Regions from separate parts of the Nanhaiella sioensis genome, predicted to be linked through region 1. Evidence: predicted binding sites of a transcription regulator. Region 1 holds the regulator's gene; the other holds the start of a gene.
What was found. The regulator Rex, encoded in region 1, represses fermentation and respiration genes when NADH is low (regulators of the CRP and FNR family bind a similar motif). The targets are predictions, from matches to a motif close to TTGTGAAATATTTCACAA.
Positions count from the first base shown of each region.

Region 1 (11,793 bases):
TCAAGATGAGATTTCCCATAGCGTAAGCTAGTAAGATCCCTCGAAGATGACGAGGTTGATAGGTCTGAGGTGGAAGCGTGGTGACACGTGGAGCTGACAGATACTAATAGATCGAGGACTTAACCAAGTTAGAAATGCAGAGCAAGCTTTGTTCAATGAATGTCTATTATCTAGTTTTGAAGGAATATTAACTTATTCCTATATATTATGTCTGGTGGCGATGGCGAAGAGGTCACACCCGTTCCCATACCGAACACGGAAGTTAAGCTCTTCAGCGCCGATGGTAGTTGGGGGTTTCCCCCTGTGAGAGTAGGACGTTGCCAGGCTTAATTATATTCTTATTATCGCGGGGTGGAGCAGTCTGGTAGCTCGTCGGGCTCATAACCCGAAGGTCGCAGGTTCAAATCCTGTCCCCGCAACCAAAGAAAATATATGGTCCCGTGGTGTAGCGGTTAACATGCCTGCCTGTCACGCAGGAGATCGCGGGTTCGATTCCCGTCGGGACCGCCATATATAAATAACTCAAACGAAACTAGATGTTTCGTTTTTTTGTATTGGTAAACTTGACATTAAATGTGTAGTTCATCTTTAAATATTACATATAAGTATGAAATCCTATAAAACCCCAACTAGCTGTTCTAATTTAGTAATAAAAAAGAAATAATGATTATAAAGAAATATTGTTGTCTTTTCATGTTAAGAAATAAATAAGTATTGACAAGTATTGACTAGAGTTCGTGATATTTTAACAAATAGAGGCTTACGAACAAATATCTAAGTTAACAAATTTATTAAATTAAATTTATTATATAAACATGATGGAGTGGTATTTTATGAGTGTAATTGATGAATTTTCATTAATAAACAAAATTAAACCACAGGTTGTAAACCAATCATCTTTAATAATGGGTATTGGTGATGATGCAGCATTAGTATCACCTCAGGATAAGTTTGATCAAATAATATGTATTGATACGATGGTAGAAGAAGTCCATTTTAAGCGAAGTACCATGAAGCCCTATCATATTGGCTTTAAAGCTTTAGCAGCTAATATAAGTGACGTGGCAGCAATGGGGGGGATCCCTCTCTATTATTTAATATCCATCGCTATACCTAAGCATTGGACTGAAGAAGATATTCTTGTCATTTATGCAGGAATGAACGATTTAGCTAGAAATTATGATATGGATATGATTGGTGGAGATACTGTATCTACAAATGGTCCACTAGTTATATCGGTAACTGTCATTGGTGAAGTTGAAAAAGGAAAAAAACTTTTTAGAAGTAATGCCAAGGATGGTGATATCGTGTTTGTTACAGGAACGTTAGGTGATTCTTCTGCAGGGTTACAGTTGTTATTAGCTAAGGGGATAAAATATTCTTATCAATTAACTGAAAAAAATTTAGTAAACAAACATCAAATGCCTTATCCTCGAGTGGAGATTGGCCGTTTGTTGACATGTTATAATAGGGTAGCGTTAAATGATATTAGTGATGGGTTGGCTAGTGAAGCAAATGAAATTGCCGAAGCTAGTAATGTTTCAATATATCTTGAAGAAGGTCAAATTCCTTTCAGTAAACAAATATATGATGTTTGTAGTAACGAAGCTATAATAAAAGCTCTGTATGGAGGAGAGGATTACGAACTCATAGGTACATTGCCGCAGAGTGACTGGAACCATTTTGAGAAAGAATGTCTTAAACATAATTATAAGGTAACAGCCATTGGGCAAGTGAAATCTGGACCTTCAGAAGTATTACTACAAACAAATGATGGGAAAGTTAAAACGATAGAAAAAAAGGGATATAACCATTTTAACAATTGATAGGTGAAGAAGATGAAAACTTATGAAATTATAACTGATTCTGCTGAACAAACAATGAAAATTGCATACAAGCTAGCTAATCATTTGCACCAGGGTGATGTGATTGTACTAGAAGGTGATTTAGGTGCTGGCAAAACAACATTTACTAAAGGTTTGGCGAAAGGACTAGGGATTACAAGAAATGTAAATAGTCCTACTTTCACAATCATTAAGGAGTATCAAGGTAAAGTACCTCTTTATCATATGGACGTATATCGACTAGAAAATGGGTCTGAAGATCTTGGATTTCAAGAATATTTCGAAGGAAATGGAATCACAGTTGTAGAGTGGGCTCATTTAATTGCTGATCAGTTACCAGCAGAACGGCTAATAGTGAGAATTAATCACATAAGTGAATGTAAACGGAAGCTTATGCTAGAACCTATTGGCGTACATTATGAACAAGTATGTAAGGAGATTATAAGCAAATGACAGTATTAGCAATTGATTCTTCAAATGATGTGATGGGTATTGCTCTTGTAGATGAAAGTAAGGTTATTGGAGAAATAATTACAAATGTAAAAAAGAATCATTCGATTCGTGTCATGCCTGCTATTGAATCATTATTGAAGGACTGTAACATTTCAACAAAGGAACTATCGAAAATAATTGTTGCAAAAGGACCAGGCTCTTATACTGGTGTAAGAATCGGTGTTACAATTGCAAAAACATTGGCATGGTCATTAGAAATTCCACTCTCAGGCGTATCAAGTCTCGAAGTACTCGCATCAAATGGGCGTTTTTTTCCTGGATATATTTCACCACTATTCGATGCAAGGCGGGGACAAATTTATACGGGATTGTATTCATATAAAGCTGATGGATTGCAGCAAGTAAAACAAGATCAAAATGTCCTCTCATCTGACTGGGCTAAATCATTATCATCACTCGATAAACCAATATTATTATTAGGTAATGACCTTGAGCTACATAAAGAAGTAATGATCAGTGAGCTTAAGGACAAAGCAGTGTTTGCAGCTGAGAGTTTAAACAATCCAAGACCAGCTGAATTAGCATGGCTAGGAATGTATAGGGAAAATGAGGATATTCATCAGTTTTCACCGAATTATATTCGCCTTGCTGAGGCAGAAGCAAAGTGGTTAGAAGCACAGAAAAAAGAAAGTGGAGCTGCAAATGGAAACAACAACATTGTTTAGGTTAATGAATGTTGAGGATATTGAAAATGTACTGAAGGTGGAGGAGGCATCTTTTGCTACTCCTTGGAGTAAGGACATCTTTTTAAGTGAAATTAATAATAACAAATACGCCCATTATATCGTAGCGGAAGAAAACGGGCTAGTTATTGGATATTGTGGGGCATGGATTATAATAGACGAAGCTCATATTACGAATGTAGCTTTGTTACCAGAATATCGTGGCAGGAAACTAGGTGAAGCTATGCTAAAACAACTGGTGGACTTTGCAAAAGCACTTGGGGCAAAGACGATGACATTAGAGGTACGGGTAACAAATATAATTGCCCAATCGCTTTATCGCAAATTAGGATTTAATGATGGGGGAATTAGGAAGAATTACTATACAGATAATCAAGAGGATGCATTAATAATGTGGGTGAATATATAATGGAACAATTACAGAATCAAATTATTTTAGCAATCGAAACAAGCTGCGATGAAACAGCGGTAGCGATCATAAAAAATGGATGTGAGATATTAGCGAATGTTGTAGCATCTCAAATTGAAAGTCATCAGCGTTTTGGAGGAGTTGTACCAGAAATAGCCTCTAGACATCATGTAGAGCAAATTACCATTGTGCTTGAAGAAGCACTAAAACAGGCGCAAATTTCTTATAATGAGATCGATGCAATAGCTGTCACTGAAGGCCCAGGGTTGGTCGGTGCCTTGTTAGTTGGTGTCAATGCTGCCAAAGCCATTGCTCTTGCTCACAACATTCCTATCATTGGGGTTCACCATATAGCTGGACATATTTATGCAAATCAACTAGTATCTGAAATGAAATTCCCACTTATTTCGTTGGTTGTTTCAGGTGGGCATACTGAATTAGTATATATGGAAAAACACGGATCATTTAAAGTAATTGGAGAGACACGTGATGATGCTGTAGGTGAAGCTTATGATAAAGTTGCAAGAACATTGGGACTACCATACCCAGGTGGTCCTCACATTGACCGACTAGCTCATGAAGGAGAAGCCACGATTAAGCTCCCTCGAGCTTGGCTTGAAGAAGGATCTTTTGATTTCAGTTTTAGTGGATTGAAATCTGCAGTGATAAATACGTTACATAATGCGAAGCAACGTGGTGAGGATTTAGCAACAAAAGATATCGCAGCAAGCTTTCAAGCAAGCGTAATAGATGTATTAGTCACAAAAACGATGTTAGCTGTTGATAAGTATAATGTCCAACAAGTATTATTAGCTGGTGGTGTAGCTGCCAATCAAGGGCTAAGAGCTGCTCTTAAAGAAAAATTTTCCTCAAAGGATGATATAGAATTAATTATTCCTCCGCTATCTCTATGTACAGATAATGCAGCAATGATTGCAGCAGCAGGTAGTGTTTTATATAAACAAGGAAAGCGTTCGGACATGGCTTTAAATGGGAACCCTGGCCTTGATATTGAGCAATAGTATAATGAATAATAACATAACAATGTTATGAAAGACCGTGATTCTTCCTGAGAATACGGTCTTTTTCCACAACTTTATCCACAGAAAAAATACTATTGTGGAAAATTAGTAACAAAAGCTAGTTTAAAAGCACTTTTGAAGCAAGTGAATAAGTGGATAACTTTGATAAAAACTGTGGATAATGTGTAAAAGTCGGTGTATAACATACACTACAATGAATTGTTTGTGGATAACTATGTGGAAGAGAAAACTACAATTCACATGAAGTGTAAAAGACATCTTTTTTGCAATGATTCTAGCGCTTATTGGGGATGAACATGGCGTTTGCGCTTTTGTTCTGTCTTATAAGCCTCTCGTGTTCACTTCACATTGCATTCCAACGCAAAAAACGCTTTCAAATCCAATGGCTCCAGTGCTTGTTGAGTAAAAGTAGTCGTCTCCGCCTTTCTTCATGTCCAGCTCCAGCGCTTATCCCCTCTAGTCACTTCGCCATTTTCCATGAAGGCAAAAGCACCTTCACAGAAAATGCCTCCAGTGCTTGTCAGGGATGAACAAGGCGCTTGCGCTTTTCTATTGTCCAGCTCCGTCTCCTAGCCTCTCGAGGTCGTTTCACTACAATCCTAAAAGGTAAAAAGCACCTTCTAGGATTGTAGTTCCAACGCTTGTCGAGGCAAAACAGTCGTCTCCACTTTTCTTCATGTCCAGCTCCAGCGCCTATCCCCTCGAGTCACTTCGCCATTTTCCATGAAGGCAAAAAGCACCTTCACAGAAAATGCCTCCAGTGCTTGTCAGGGATGAACAAGGCGCTTGCGCTTTTCTTCATGTCCAGATCCGTCTCCTAGCCTCTCGAGGTCGTTTCACTACAATCCTAAAAGGTAAAAAGCACCTTCTAGGATTGTAGTTCCAACGCTTGTCGAGGCAAAACAGTCGTCTCCGCTTTTCTTCATGTTCAGCTCCAGCGCCTATCCCCTCTAGTCACTTCGCCATTTTCCATGAAGGCAAAAAGCACCTTCACAGAAAATGCCTCCAGTGCTTGTTAGGGATGAACAAGACGCTTGCGCTTTTCTTCTAAACATGGAGTGTTTCCCATTCGGTCATTAATTGTTCTAGTTGCTCCTGGTACTGTGAGTTTTCTTCATTAATCAAGGCCACTTTTTCGTGATCTTGAAAGATAGTTGGGTCACATAATAGAGTTTCATTTTCATCTATTTTTTGTTCGAGTTTTGATATCTCCATTTCTAGTTCTTCAATTTTTCTTTTTCTCTGACGCTGTAATTTCTTCATTTCCTTGTCTTGTTCATAAGTCAGCTTTGTCTGTGTTTTATCTTCCTTGATTGAAGGATTGACCACTTTTTGTTCATTTAACAGCTTGATTTCTTCAATCTCTGCTTTCTTTGATATGAAATAATCATAGTCTCCCAAATATTCAGTAATACCGTTTGGAGCAAGCTCATACACTTTCGTCGCTAGTCGGTTAATAAAATAGCGGTCGTGGGAGACGAATAGAATTGTACCAGGGTAGTCAATCAATGCATTTTCTAGAACTTCTTTACTATCCAAGTCTAAATGGTTGGTAGGCTCGTCCAAAATTAACAGATTAGCTTTTTGTAACATAAGCTTTGCTAACGCAAGTCGTGCCTTTTGGCCGCCACTAAGTGTTGATACCGGCTTTAACACATCATCACCTGAAAATAAAAAGTTGCCTAACACTGTCCTTATATCCTTCTCCGGTTTTGATGGATACTCATCCCACAGCTCATTAAGAACACTTTTATTAGAACTAAGATTTGCTTGTTCTTGGTCATAGTAGCCAACTTTAACATTTGAACCAAAGGAAAATTCTCCTTGTAGGGCTTGTATCTTATTAATCGCTGCCTTGAGTAAGGTTGATTTCCCAATACCATTTGGACCTACCAAAGCTACACTGTCACTTTTCATGATTTGAAAATTGATATGTTGGATAATAGGCTTGTTGTTTTCATATGAAACAGAAATGTCATTGGCTTTCAAAACTTCATTTCCACTTTGACGTTCGATGTCGAAGTGGAACGAAGCTGATTTTTCATCTCCAGCAGGCTTCTCTAGAAATGTCATTTTTTCTAGTTGTTTTCTTCTACTCTGTGCTCGCTTTGTTGTTGAAGCTCGTGCTAAGTTTCGTTGAACGAAATCCTTAAGCTTAGCAATTTCACCTTGCTGCTTTTCATAAAGCTTTAAATCGTGTTCATAATTTTCTGCTTTCTTCTTTAAATAATCACTATAATTACCAATGAATTTTGCTGAATTAGTTCGAGAAATTTCGTATACTTGTGTAACGACTTTATCAAGGAAATAACGGTCATGAGATACGATGAGAATAGCTCCTGGATAGCCGAGTAAATATTGCTCTAACCAAGTGAGTGTATCAATGTCAAGGTGGTTAGTCGGCTCATCTAGTATTAATAAATTAGGCTTTGATAATAATAGCTTCCCTAAAGCAAGCCTCGTTTTTTGACCACCACTTAATGATGATATAGGTGTCGAATAATTGAAGCTTGAAAACTGGAGTCCATGTAGAACAGCTCGTACATCAGCTTCATATTGATAGCCACCTTGTTCTTTATATTGAATTTGTAAATGATCATACTCTTTTAATAGTTTGTCGTAATCTGCCTTGTTTGACATTAGGCTTTGATTGGACATTTTCTCTTCCAGTTCACGTAAGTCTATCTCCATTTTTTTTAACGGTTCAAACACGGTTAACATTTCTTCCCAAATAGATAAGTCTGAATCTAAGCCACTATGTTGTGCTAAATATCCAATAGAAATGTCTTTCGGTTTCATGACGCTTCCGCTATCATGAGACATATAACCTGCTATTATTTTCAATAAAGTTGATTTTCCAGCGCCGTTACGGCCAACGACAGCAATCCTATCTTTCAATTGTACTTCTAGCTTTATATTCGATAAAATAAGGTCAGATCCAAAATATTTTGTGAGCTGATTCACTTGTAACACTATCATGTTAGTTCACCTCTGTTATAATAGTTTTAGTGTATCTTAAAATGTATGAAATGAGCAATATTCTTTCACTGGATTCCAATGTTTACTTATCAAAGGCTTGTGAAATGCATATTTTTAATAATAGTTTAGCTTATTTTGTATGCGCTTTCTTACGGAAGTCATATTAAACTTAGGTTGTAGACGTTATAGGCTCTTTTCGTAAACTTTGTTGCTATTGTGAATAATTTAGGACAGCATAAAATGAACTTATGCAATTGACCTCATTTATAATGAGAAAAGGTGCCTACAACCGCTAAGTTTATACGTATTTATTTCTTAGAACGAAAATCAACAATTAATGCGAAAACAGCAGCCATGTATTGAGACACAAATACGAATTATTATATCGTTTGTTGCAGCTTCTCATCATTAAAACTATGACAATGGGCTAAATTATTCGTTACAATTCACCATTTATGAAAAAAGCCATGTACTCAAAAGGTGATAGAAATGGCCTTGGATGTACATATAGTTTTCACGCCTTGTTAAAGTAACGACAGGATTGTAAAAATAGTGTAGTATAGTCATATTGAGAGGTGAAAAGCAAGTGTCTTCATTTACACATTTTAATGATCAAGGTAGAGCAAAGATGGTTGATATTTCTGAAAAGGGCGAAACATTTAGAACTGCTATAGCGAGATCAAGTATCTCAGTTAATCAAGAAATTTATGAACAGATTATTCATTCAAAAATAAAAAAAGGGGATGTGTTAGCTGTAGCTCAAGTGGCTGGTATTATGGCTGCAAAAAAAACAGCAGATATTATCCCAATGTGTCACCCAATTAGTTTAAAGGGTGTCGATATCACGTTTACATGGGAAGAAAAAAAGCAATTATACAAGCTTATTATTATCGTAGAAGTTAAAACTAAAGGTAGTACAGGTGTTGAAATGGAAGCTCTAACTGCTGCTAGTACGTGTGCCCTAACTGTTTATGATATGTGTAAAGCAGTTGATAAAGGTATGGTTATTGGTCCAACTTATTTATTAGAGAAGACTGGTGGAAAGAACGGAGACTTTATTAGAGAGCAGTGAATGAATAGCTGTTTGAATGTGGGGGAATAGAAGTGAATAACGAACAAACAAAAATTCCACAAGCTACTGCAAAGCGTTTACCATTGTATTATCGTTTCATCAAAAATCTTCATGCTGCAGGTAAGCAGCGCGTATCATCTGCTGAATTAAGCGAGGCTGTAAAAGTAGATTCTGCAACAATACGTAGAGATTTTTCGTATTTTGGTGCTTTAGGTAAAAAAGGATATGGTTATAATGTTAATTACTTATTAACGTTTTTTCGACAAACACTTGATCAAGATGAACTAACAAAAGTGGTGTTAATCGGGGTTGGGAATTTAGGTACTGCATTTTTAAATTACAACTTTATTAAAAATAATAATATGAAAATTGAACTTGCATTTGATGTTGATGAGCAAAAAATTGGCACTACAGTTGGAGATGTTCCTATTTATCATATGGATGACTTAGAAAAATATATTACCAAGGATGTAAGTGTCGCCATCTTAACTGTACCTGCACCAGTTGCGCAAGGGATGACTGACCGTTTAGTAGAAACAGGTATTAAGGGTATTTTGAATTTTACGCCAGCTCGAATTAATGTACCTGACCATATTAGGATTCATCACATTGATTTAGCAGTTGAATTACAATCTTTAGTTTATTTCCTTAAAAACTACCCAACTGAATAGTAGCTATATTGGCATTATGGTCGTTTACATGATCACCGAGTTATAAAAACAATATATGCTTTATAATGATAGATCAGGAAAATTATTTGTAATTTATGATGGAGGTGAGACCAATTAACATAGGAATTGGAAGTCTTATATTAATTTTAGTGATCGCACTCGTTATCTTTGGTCCAAATAAGCTTCCTCAATTAGGAAAAGCTGCTGGAGAAACACTTAGAGAATTTAAGAGAGCGGCACAAGACATTGCAAATGAAAATAATAAAAAGAAGTAACATTAGGATGAGAAAGTATGAATGATAGTAAAGAAATGTCTGTATACGATCATATAGGAGAGCTAAGGAAGCGTCTAATTATCGCAGCCGTTTTCTTTGTTGTGGCTACAATTGGAAGCTTTTTTTTGGCTGAGCCAATCATTGTCTATTTACAACAGGCTGATGAAGCAAAAGAGCTGACGATGAATGCATTTTCCTTAACTGATCCAATAAAAATTTATATGCAATTTGCTTTTATTATAGCTTTTGTAATTACTGCACCAGTTATTTTATACCAGCTTTGGGCGTTTATTAGCCCAGGCCTATATGAAAAAGAGCGGAAAATCACTTTAAGTTATATACCAATATCAGTGTTACTATTTTTAGGTGGGGTTTCGTTTTCCTATTTTATTCTATTTCCATTTGTTATTGAGTTTATGACGAGGATATCTGAACGCCTAACGGTTAATCAAGTTATTGGGATAAATGAATATTTCCAATTTCTATTCAAAATCACTATTCCATTTGGAATATTGTTTCAGCTTCCTGTCGTTGTGATGTTTTTAACTAGACTTGGCATAGTCTCGCCTATGTTTTTAGCGAAAATAAGAAAGTACGCATATTTTGTTTTACTAGTTATAGCAGCATTTATTACGCCACCAGAGCTCATTTCACATCTGATGGTGACGATACCTTTATTTATTCTATATGAAATAAGTATCTTTATCTCAAAAATAACCTTTCGCAAAGTGGAAAAACTAGAACAGGAACTCATGGCTGAAAATGAGTAACAACCATACCATAAATCATAATAAAGGTAATCAAAGTGAGTTTTTACAAATTGTAGAGGCTCACTTTTTTTATATAGTAAATCTAGCAGGTGTTATGTGAATTTATTAAATATAAAGGTCGTATGATTAACTAATATTTAAGCATTGAATAAATGAAGAAAGTAATGATGTTAATGAGCAATAAAACAACAAAATTGTATGAGGTTGATTTATATAAACCTATTCAAGAGCATTTTACAGAACAGGGCTATGAAGTATATGGAGAAGTCAATCATTGTGATATAGCAGCTATAAAAGACGATGAGCTAGTTATCGTGGAGCTTAAGCTTAATATAAGTATAAAGCTGTTAATACAAGCTACTAAAAGGCAGCGTTTATCCGATCAGGTGTTCATTGCTATCCCGAGACCTACATATTCTTTGCGTTCTAAAAAATGGCAGGATATTTGTTATTTGGTCAGAAGGTTAGAATTAGGCCTTATGATTGTAACTTTCAAAAATGGTATTGCACAGGTAGATATTATTATAGCTCCAGCTGACTTTGATCGGAAAAAAAGTATGCAAAGAAGCAAGAAAAAAAGAGATTTACTTTTAACTGAAATGCAAGGAAGGCATCGTAACCATAATGTTGGTGGGAGCAAGAATCAAAAAATTATGACGGCGTACAAAGAAAACTGTATTCATATTGCCTGTTGTCTCGAATGTTTCGGCCAGTTATCAACAAGTGATCTTCGCGAGATGGGAACGGGTGACAAAACTGTATCCATTCTTAATAAAAATTATTACGGCTGGTTTGAAAGGGTTCGAAGAGGAACTTATACACTTAGTGATAAAGGCAAGAATGAGCTAATTTCATATCCACAACTTGTTCACTATTACGATGAATTAATAGCACATAAGCTTGGTTAATACAGAGAAAGGTATTTTGAATAACTGATATGTATATAGAGAAGAAAAGGTCTCCCAAACATATTCGTGTTTGCTCTTATTACGAAAAGCAACAAATAATGTGATAACAGCCATAGAATAAAACAACCTTCCCATTAACTAGGAAGGTTGTTTTAACTATTTTATTTTTTTCAGTTTGTTATGAAAGATAAACATACGAATAGCCACTCCAAAATCAAGAGTGGCTACAAAAGACAATATGAGAGTGGGGAAATTCCAAATTGTTTCTTGAGCTGATTGAATTGCGAGATATGTGAAAACGATCCCTATAAAACTATATATAAATCCAAAAAATAAAGGTGAGCGGCGCATATGTTAAAGTCCTCCAATAATCGACTGCATTTGTTCCAGTTGTTGTCGCATTTGTTCAATGTCATCCTTGTAGATAGTTTGTATTAAGACCACAAATGTATTCATTGAAACGTGTGCAATAATAGGTACGAGTATTCTTTTTGTTTTCACATAAAGAAAGGCAAAAGTAAATCCCATTGAACTGTATATGAGAATATGCTCTGGTTCGCCATGAACTAGGGCAAATATGACAGAACTAATAAGTGCTGATATCCAAAAATTATACTTCTTATACA
Region 1 is NZ_JBKAEG010000001.1:1,809,600-1,821,392, reverse strand. It holds rRNA gene V1503_RS08380 (23S ribosomal RNA) at 1-127, shown strand, start outside; rRNA gene rrf (5S ribosomal RNA) at 211-326, shown strand; tRNA gene V1503_RS08370 (tRNA-Met) at 346-422, shown strand; tRNA gene V1503_RS08365 (tRNA-Asp) at 435-510, shown strand; gene thiL (thiamine-phosphate kinase) at 834-1,826, shown strand; gene tsaE (tRNA (adenosine(37)-N6)-threonylcarbamoyltransferase complex ATPase subunit type 1 TsaE) at 1,839-2,297, shown strand; gene tsaB (tRNA (adenosine(37)-N6)-threonylcarbamoyltransferase complex dimerization subunit type 1 TsaB) at 2,294-3,022, shown strand; gene rimI (ribosomal protein S18-alanine N-acetyltransferase) at 3,000-3,449, shown strand; gene tsaD (tRNA (adenosine(37)-N6)-threonylcarbamoyltransferase complex transferase subunit TsaD) at 3,449-4,471, shown strand; gene V1503_RS08335 (ABC-F family ATP-binding cassette domain-containing protein) at 5,540-7,471, opposite strand; gene moaC (cyclic pyranopterin monophosphate synthase MoaC) at 8,058-8,543, shown strand; gene V1503_RS08325 (redox-sensing transcriptional repressor Rex) at 8,576-9,214, shown strand; gene V1503_RS08320 (twin-arginine translocase TatA/TatE family subunit) at 9,310-9,489, shown strand; gene tatC (twin-arginine translocase subunit TatC) at 9,507-10,259, shown strand; gene V1503_RS08310 (DUF2161 domain-containing phosphodiesterase) at 10,433-11,167, shown strand; gene V1503_RS08305 (YdiK family protein) at 11,324-11,518, opposite strand; gene V1503_RS08300 (CPBP family intramembrane glutamic endopeptidase) at 11,522-11,793, opposite strand, start outside.

Region 2 (7,255 bases), 2.8 Mb from region 1:
AAAGTTCATAACTGAACCGAGTTCCTCTTCTGAATGAGCCAAATCAGATGCGTTAACTACAAAGAACATTTTATCCATACTAAAAGTATCTTTCACTCTTCCGAGCTGAATAATAAATTCTCTATCTGCTTTGGAAAACGCATGGTTATAGTAAGTGACAAATAGAATGGCATCTGCATTTTTAATATAATCGAATGCTACATCTGTATGTCGAGCGTTCACTGAGTCCGCACCTGGAGTGTCAACTAATGATATACCTTGGCGTGTTAACTCACTATCAAAGGCTAGTTCAATCCATTCAACGAAGCACGCTTTTTCTTCTACAGATACATAGTCGGAAAAGGTAGCAAGGCTAGTGGTGATGATAGAGCCTAAGTTTTTGGACATTGTAGCATATCCACTACAAACAGCATGTAGAAAAGAATAATGTGATTGATCTCGACTATCAATAACCTGCTGACGATATGTACCTTGCTTTAATAACTTAATCGCATCTTCCAAAGTGCTAGCTTTCAAATTAAATATTTTTAACGATTGTTGCACATCTTCAAATATTTGTTGCTGTGTCTTTAATTTAACTTTTACCGTCCCATGTGGAAATTCGTCAGATGGTGGAATAATTTTGTTAATCGTTGCTGTTGTCGGATTAGGTGAAACTGGTAATACCTTATCTCCTAGGAGCGCATTTGCAAACGATGATTTACCTGCACTAAAAGCTCCAAATAATGCGACTGTAAAGTTTCTATTTTCAAGCCTTTCAGACTTTTCACGTAGCTCCTTAACAACCGTTGCAAAACCAGGTGTTGCTGATATTTGATTGCAAACATGGTTTAAGTATTTAATCGTTTCGTTAACGCGCCCCCCTTGATTACGATTGTTACGTAGTGTCAAGTTTGTATTATCTAAACTGCTATGAATCACTTGACTATCAGTTACTTCATTATCTTGATTTGCATCTTCCATTGAAGTAAAGACAATATGTTCTTCCAATAAAGCTTTCAACTCTTCATTATCCTGAGGAAGTTCATTTTGTCTATGAAGAAGATTATTTAGAGATTTTCTATGTCTCTCCTCCATCGATACCAATTGATCAAGCCCTGATTTAGCATCCATCAAATTGTTTTGCTGCTTAAGTATATTTTGTAACATATCAATTTGTGTACTCGTATGCTTGTTCAACTCAAAGATTATTTTATTAATAATTTCATTTGTTTCATCACGACACATCCTCTTAATCATTTGAACTACATCATTCGTATATGTCAGGACATAATCACCCGTTAGTCTTGCTCCTTTTTTTAATATGTTTTCCAGCATAGAAGATTCAAGTGTAATGGAGAAAGTTTGAATGTCTCTAGTCAATTCGTCTTCAAGAATAGCCTGTTTTTTACAGAATTTTAAAAAATAATCCTTAATATGCCATTCCAGTTGTGAAGAAATCTTATCCTTTATATCTTCACACAGTACATCTAAGCGATCTTCTCGTTCCTTTGCAATTTTCTTTTTGGAGCTAAATAATCCTATTTTGAAATCAGCTTGACTAGCTTCAATAAATGCTCTTGCATGTTCTCTAGTAGAATATGGCATAAGATATGCATTGTCTAAAATAGCCTGTATGTCTTTTTTGCAATTTAACTCTGCGCTTTCCAATGCTTGTTGTTTCTCATCGATTTCTTGTTGTACATTATTTATGTTTGATAGAAGTTCTTCTCGTTCATTTACAGGTAAATGAGAAAGAGTTTTTTCAAATATATTTTGCTGATCTAATGTTTTGTTTACATAATATTGCAAATGTTCATTTAGTAATTTTTCAGCCGCTAATAAGCTAGTTTTTATGAGGAGGCTATCCTTTTCGTTGATTTTTTTCTGCAACAATTTTTTGACGCTAGCTAATTCATTTAATGGATGATCCTTTTTCTTTAAAGATGTGTAAAATATACCATCTGCTTCAACTTTCCAATTTAAAAAAGAATTTTTTACACCGTTTGCAAAATCAAAAAAACTAACTTCCTGTTCCTGGTGCTTATCAATTTGATTAATGATTAAATATACTTCTTTTCCACGATCCTTTAATTCCTTTGCAAATAGAAAATTTTCTTCTGATTGTACATGGTTATAATCCATTACAAAGAATATCGTATCTGCGATGTGAAGAGCCGATTCGGTCGCCAAACGATGCGCATCATCAGTAGAGTCGATCCCAGGAGTATCCATAATTGAAACCCCTAACGGAATGGAAGTTGTTTCTACACTAAGTTCAATAGATGCGACTGAATCACCATCTTTACAAAGAGATTTCACAAGTTCATAATTATACGGACCTTCATATTGCATCACTTCACCACTATGAAAGTAAACGCGTGCATACTTGTCTCCCCTCTTTACTTTAACAAGGTTGGCACTTGTCGGAATCGGACTAGTAGGCAATAGCTGTTCACCTATTAATTCATTGATCATACTTGACTTCCCTGCCGAAAAATGGCCACAAAAACCAATGGTAAATTCTTCACTTTGAAGTTTTTTCATTAATTGAACAATTTTCGACGCGGTTTGGCTATCACCTTCATCATAAATTTTATGATAAATATCGAACAATCCACTCGTAATATTTTGAGTTGTGTACTTTTTAACCCCTGTTTGCCCCATATACAATACCCCTTAACATTCTGACTGATTAGTTATTTTCTTATTTTACAATATTAAATATGATGTTTCATAGTAAAACTATAAATTATTAAGAAAAACCCTAGTATCATGAAGATTTTGAAATAGAGCAACAAAGCCATATCACTTTCCTATCTCTAATCAGGCTCCATACGAAATAGGCAAAGAAATTATTTTCTTTCCCAAAGGACATACATTGTAGTCATTTTTAGGACGCTCTACGTAATCGTTGATTTCAATATTAACCTAGTTGACGATTTATAAGCTTGACTCCTAAGATTCAATAACTAATTTTCTTTCTTAGCTTAGTTTCGTAGCATCTTTTCTTCAATATCATAATGAAAACCAAATAAGACTTCTATAGTAATTTTGTATAAAAAGCAGCATAGTTTGCGAAAGGTTCTCAAATAACAAGCACCTTGAGCATTACATATCTAGTTATTTAAAAAACACAAACATGTAATGTCTGAAAAAACAGATAAACATCGTTCATAATTTGTTGCTATTTTTACAAAAATACAACATATAAAGGAAGGCATTGGACAAAATCAACGGATTGTTCTATCAAGCTATGTAACTCTAATTAAATGTGAGTATAACGATAACTTTAAATAAAACGGAAGACCATTGTGAAGAGTTTCAAATAAAAAGGACTTCCCCTGTTTGGAGAAGTCGAACGTTTTAAAGGAGTTGTTGTTGTGCATTATTATTATAAATCTAATAATCATTACGTTCAGCACACAATTATTGGAATTGCACTATAAAATCTATTAAATCTATTAAATTCATTACACAAAACAATATTATGAGGTAAAATAGTAATGGGTATATTTTACCCAATTACAATCCCTGAAATAAAGATGGAGGTGAATTCAGTTTGGCCACATTAAGTTCAAAAGTAACAGGTGTTTTAAACAGCACTATTCATGTAGTTAAAACCGTAGTACCAATAGATGTAACAATTGATAAACCAGCGTTATTCACTCAACCGTTACTGCAATCCTCAATGGGCGTGTTAATTGGTATAACTGGGGATATAAGAGGAAGGTTAATAATAGAGGGAAACCCAACTGTATTTGGTGGAGTTGGTGAAATCATGTTCGGTATGCCTCTTGAGGGAGAAATGCTTGAATCATTTACAGGAGAGTTTGGTAATATGATTGCAGGTAATTTGTCTACACAACTTTCTCAACAAGGGATCAATATTGATATTACACCTCCTACAGTGTTAGTTGGTCAAACAAAAATCTACGGCTTTGAAAAAGCCTTTAGAGTTCCCATTCAAGTGGAAGCAATGGGAGAAATGCAAATCATTTTAATGATTGAAATGTAATCAAATACAAAACCAAGCAAAACAATCGACAATTAGTCGGTTGTTTTCTGCTTTTAATTGCTTGTTTTCGTATTAATTGGTGTTATTCGTTCTAAGATATAAGCACATATAAATCAGTTGTGATGGCATCTTTACTATTTTATCATTGCTGAACTTTAATAAAACTCATCCCTCTGTCCATTTTTAGTAAAAGTAGGAACAAAGTATACGAAGAGGGCATTTTAATGTCACTTCCAGACCTGTAACTATCACCTTATGACAAAAGTCACAAGCATACAACTCAAATCTATTTAACTATTTCACATTTTTTTCACAAATTGTTTTTATTTTTTGTGATATTTATCACTGATAAATTAATTTATCACTATTATCATAGTGTTTATATTACATATGAACAATTTGTGAAAACCTAATAACTGTATGGATTTTACACATTAGTCTAGTAAGATAATAGTGTAATAATAGGAAATTTGTTCAATAGCGAAGGGAGTGAGAGAGATGCCGAAAACTGAGCTTCAAAATCAAAAAACTAAAATAGAAAGTGAGCCTTCATTAAAAGGAGCGTTAGCTTCAGTAATGTTGTTGGGTTTCTTTCTAATCATTACTTGGTTGGGAGTTTATTTTTTATTTGTAGACCGCTTATAGAAGGAGGGGAATTAGTCGATGCACATGCACAAGTTTGAAAAAATATGGTTGTTATTTGGAGTTGGAACTCTACTTGTCTTCTTAACTGTTATAGGTATTAGCGCATTTTATTTAGGAAACCAACCTCCTAGTTGTTTAACAACAATTGATCCAGAAAAGGTTGACCAAACAGCACCATTTGATAATCCAGGGTTAGTACAAATCGGTGACAATGAATATCAATTAACATTTGTTGCTTCTGCATTTAGTTACTCTCCAACAAAAGTACAAGTACCAAAGGGTGCGAAAGTAAAAATCGTTGCTACAACGAAAGATGTTATTCACGGCTTTGAAATAGCAGGTACAAATGCAAATATGATGCTTGAACCTGGGTACATAAGCGAAGTAACAACTACGTTTGATGAAGTTGGAGAGTATTTAGTTTTATGTAATGAATATTGTGGAATAGGTCATACTAGTATGACTGCAACAATCGAGGTGGTTGAATAATGAGTATTGTTGAAGCGAAAGTTGATCGACGCGATGGAAAATTGGCAATGGCACATATTTATGTCGCATTTATTGCACTAGCACTCGGAGGATTAGCAGGATTATTACAAACACTTGTTCGTTCAGGGAAATTTACTCTCCCTTCATGGCTTGGCTATTATCAAATTTTAACTGTACACGGCGTATTACTTGGTCTTGTTTTAACTACATTCTTCATTATCGGCTTTCAATTTGCCAGCCTAAGTAGAACAGCAGGTGCATTATCCAATAAGGTTCGCTTGACTGGTTGGATCGGGTTTTGGATGATGACCATTGGTACGGCAATTGCCGCAGTATTTATTTTATTGAATGAAGCATCAGTACTTTATACATTCTACGCTCCTTTAAAAGCACATCCAGGTTTTTACATAGGCTTAACTTTGGTTGTTGTTGGTAGCTGGGTAGCTGGATTTGCTATGTTTGCACATTACAGAAAGTGGCGTAAACAACATCCAGGTGAGATTAGTCCACTATTAAGCTTTATGTCTATCGTTAATATGATATTGTGGTTAGTAGCAACACTAGGCTTAGCTGCTACTGTCCTAGTTCAATTTATTCCATGGTCATTAGGTATTGTTGAAACGATTGATGTGTTAGTTAGTCGTACATTATTCTGGTATTTTGGTCATCCACTTGTATATTTCTGGCTGTTACCAGCATACATGATTTGGTATGTTGTTATTCCTAAAGTATTGGGGACTAAAATATTCTCAGATGCTCTAGCTAGAATGTCATTTATTTTATTCTTACTATTCTCTATCCCTGTTGGATTTCACCATCAATTAACAGAGCCAGGAATTGATCCAGCGTGGAAGTTTTTACAAGTCATTTTAACTTTCTTAGTTGTTATACCATCTTTAATGACGGCTTTCTCAATGTTTGCAACGTTCGAATTGTATGGTCGCTCAAAAGGTGCAACTGGGTTATTCGGCTGGGTTAAGAAGCTACCTTGGAAAGATGCACGCTTTTTTGCACCGTTTATAGGAATGTTATTCTTCATTCCAGCTGGTGCAGGTGGTTTAATTAACGCAAGTAACCAATTAAATCAAGTTGTCCATAACACCATTTGGGTAACAGGTCATTTCCATTTAACATTAGCAACAACTGTTTTACTTACGTTCTTTGGTGCAGCCTATTGGTTAATCCCACACATTACAGGGCGTGTAATGACGAAGGCTATGAACAAACTAGCAATCATTCAAACCATTGTATGGGCTATCGGGATGACATTTATGTCAGGAGCAATGCATGCTGCTGGGCTACTAGGTGCTCCACGTCGTTCCGATTATTCAACATACGGCGGCTCAGAACAAGCACTGGAATGGATTCCTTATCAAATCGCGCAAGCAATTGGCGGTTCTATCTTATTCATCGGTATCATCTTAGTACTAATTATTATTACTAATTTAGCATTTTTTGCACCAAAAGGTGAAACTGAATTCCCAGTTGCAGAGGTTACAGAGCATGCCGAAAAAACACCTATGGTTCTTGAAAACTGGAAACTATGGATTGGAATTACTATTTTGTTAATATTATTTGCATATACAATTCCGTTCATAGACATGATTCAAAATGCACCAGTCGGTTCAAAAGGTTATAGATTATGGTAAAAATGTAACAACAAGCGCCTTGTGAAGTCGTGTTAATATACTTCACAAGGCGCTTATTATATGTCTTTTATTTATTACAAAAGCCTCCTTTGTAAAATGACAAAGGAGGCTTTGCTATCTTTCATTTGCTAAACTAACATTAGCTGTTAATTTGATAGACTCTACGGTACTTCTCTTCTAAATACTCGATCAAATGATTTGCATTTAATCCTTCACCTGTTACATCTTGTAGGATTTCAAGTGGTTTTTTCAGTTTACCAAATTGATGTACATGCTCTGTGAGCCATTCGCGAACTGGCTCTAATTCCCCTTTTTCCATTAACTCATCAAAATTCGGAATATCTACAAGCATCGCTTTATTTAGTTGGGCTGCATACATATACCCTAATGCGTATGAAGGAAAATATCCAAACATTCCACCTGCCCAATGCACATCCTGTAGCACTCCTTCCGCATCATTAGAAGGGCGTACACC
Region 2 is NZ_JBKAEG010000001.1:4,566,273-4,573,527, reverse strand. It holds gene V1503_RS21620 (dynamin family protein) at 1-2,646, opposite strand, end outside; gene V1503_RS21615 (chemotaxis protein CheX) at 3,542-3,997, shown strand; gene V1503_RS21610 (cytochrome c oxidase subunit 2A) at 4,496-4,642, shown strand; gene V1503_RS21605 (cytochrome c oxidase subunit II) at 4,661-5,131, shown strand; gene V1503_RS21600 (b(o/a)3-type cytochrome-c oxidase subunit 1) at 5,131-6,780, shown strand; gene V1503_RS21595 (carboxypeptidase M32) at 6,920-7,255, opposite strand, start outside.
Region 2: a site for Rex is predicted at 4,251-4,268, ahead of V1503_RS21610 (cytochrome c oxidase subunit 2A). Genes of this name have one in related genera too.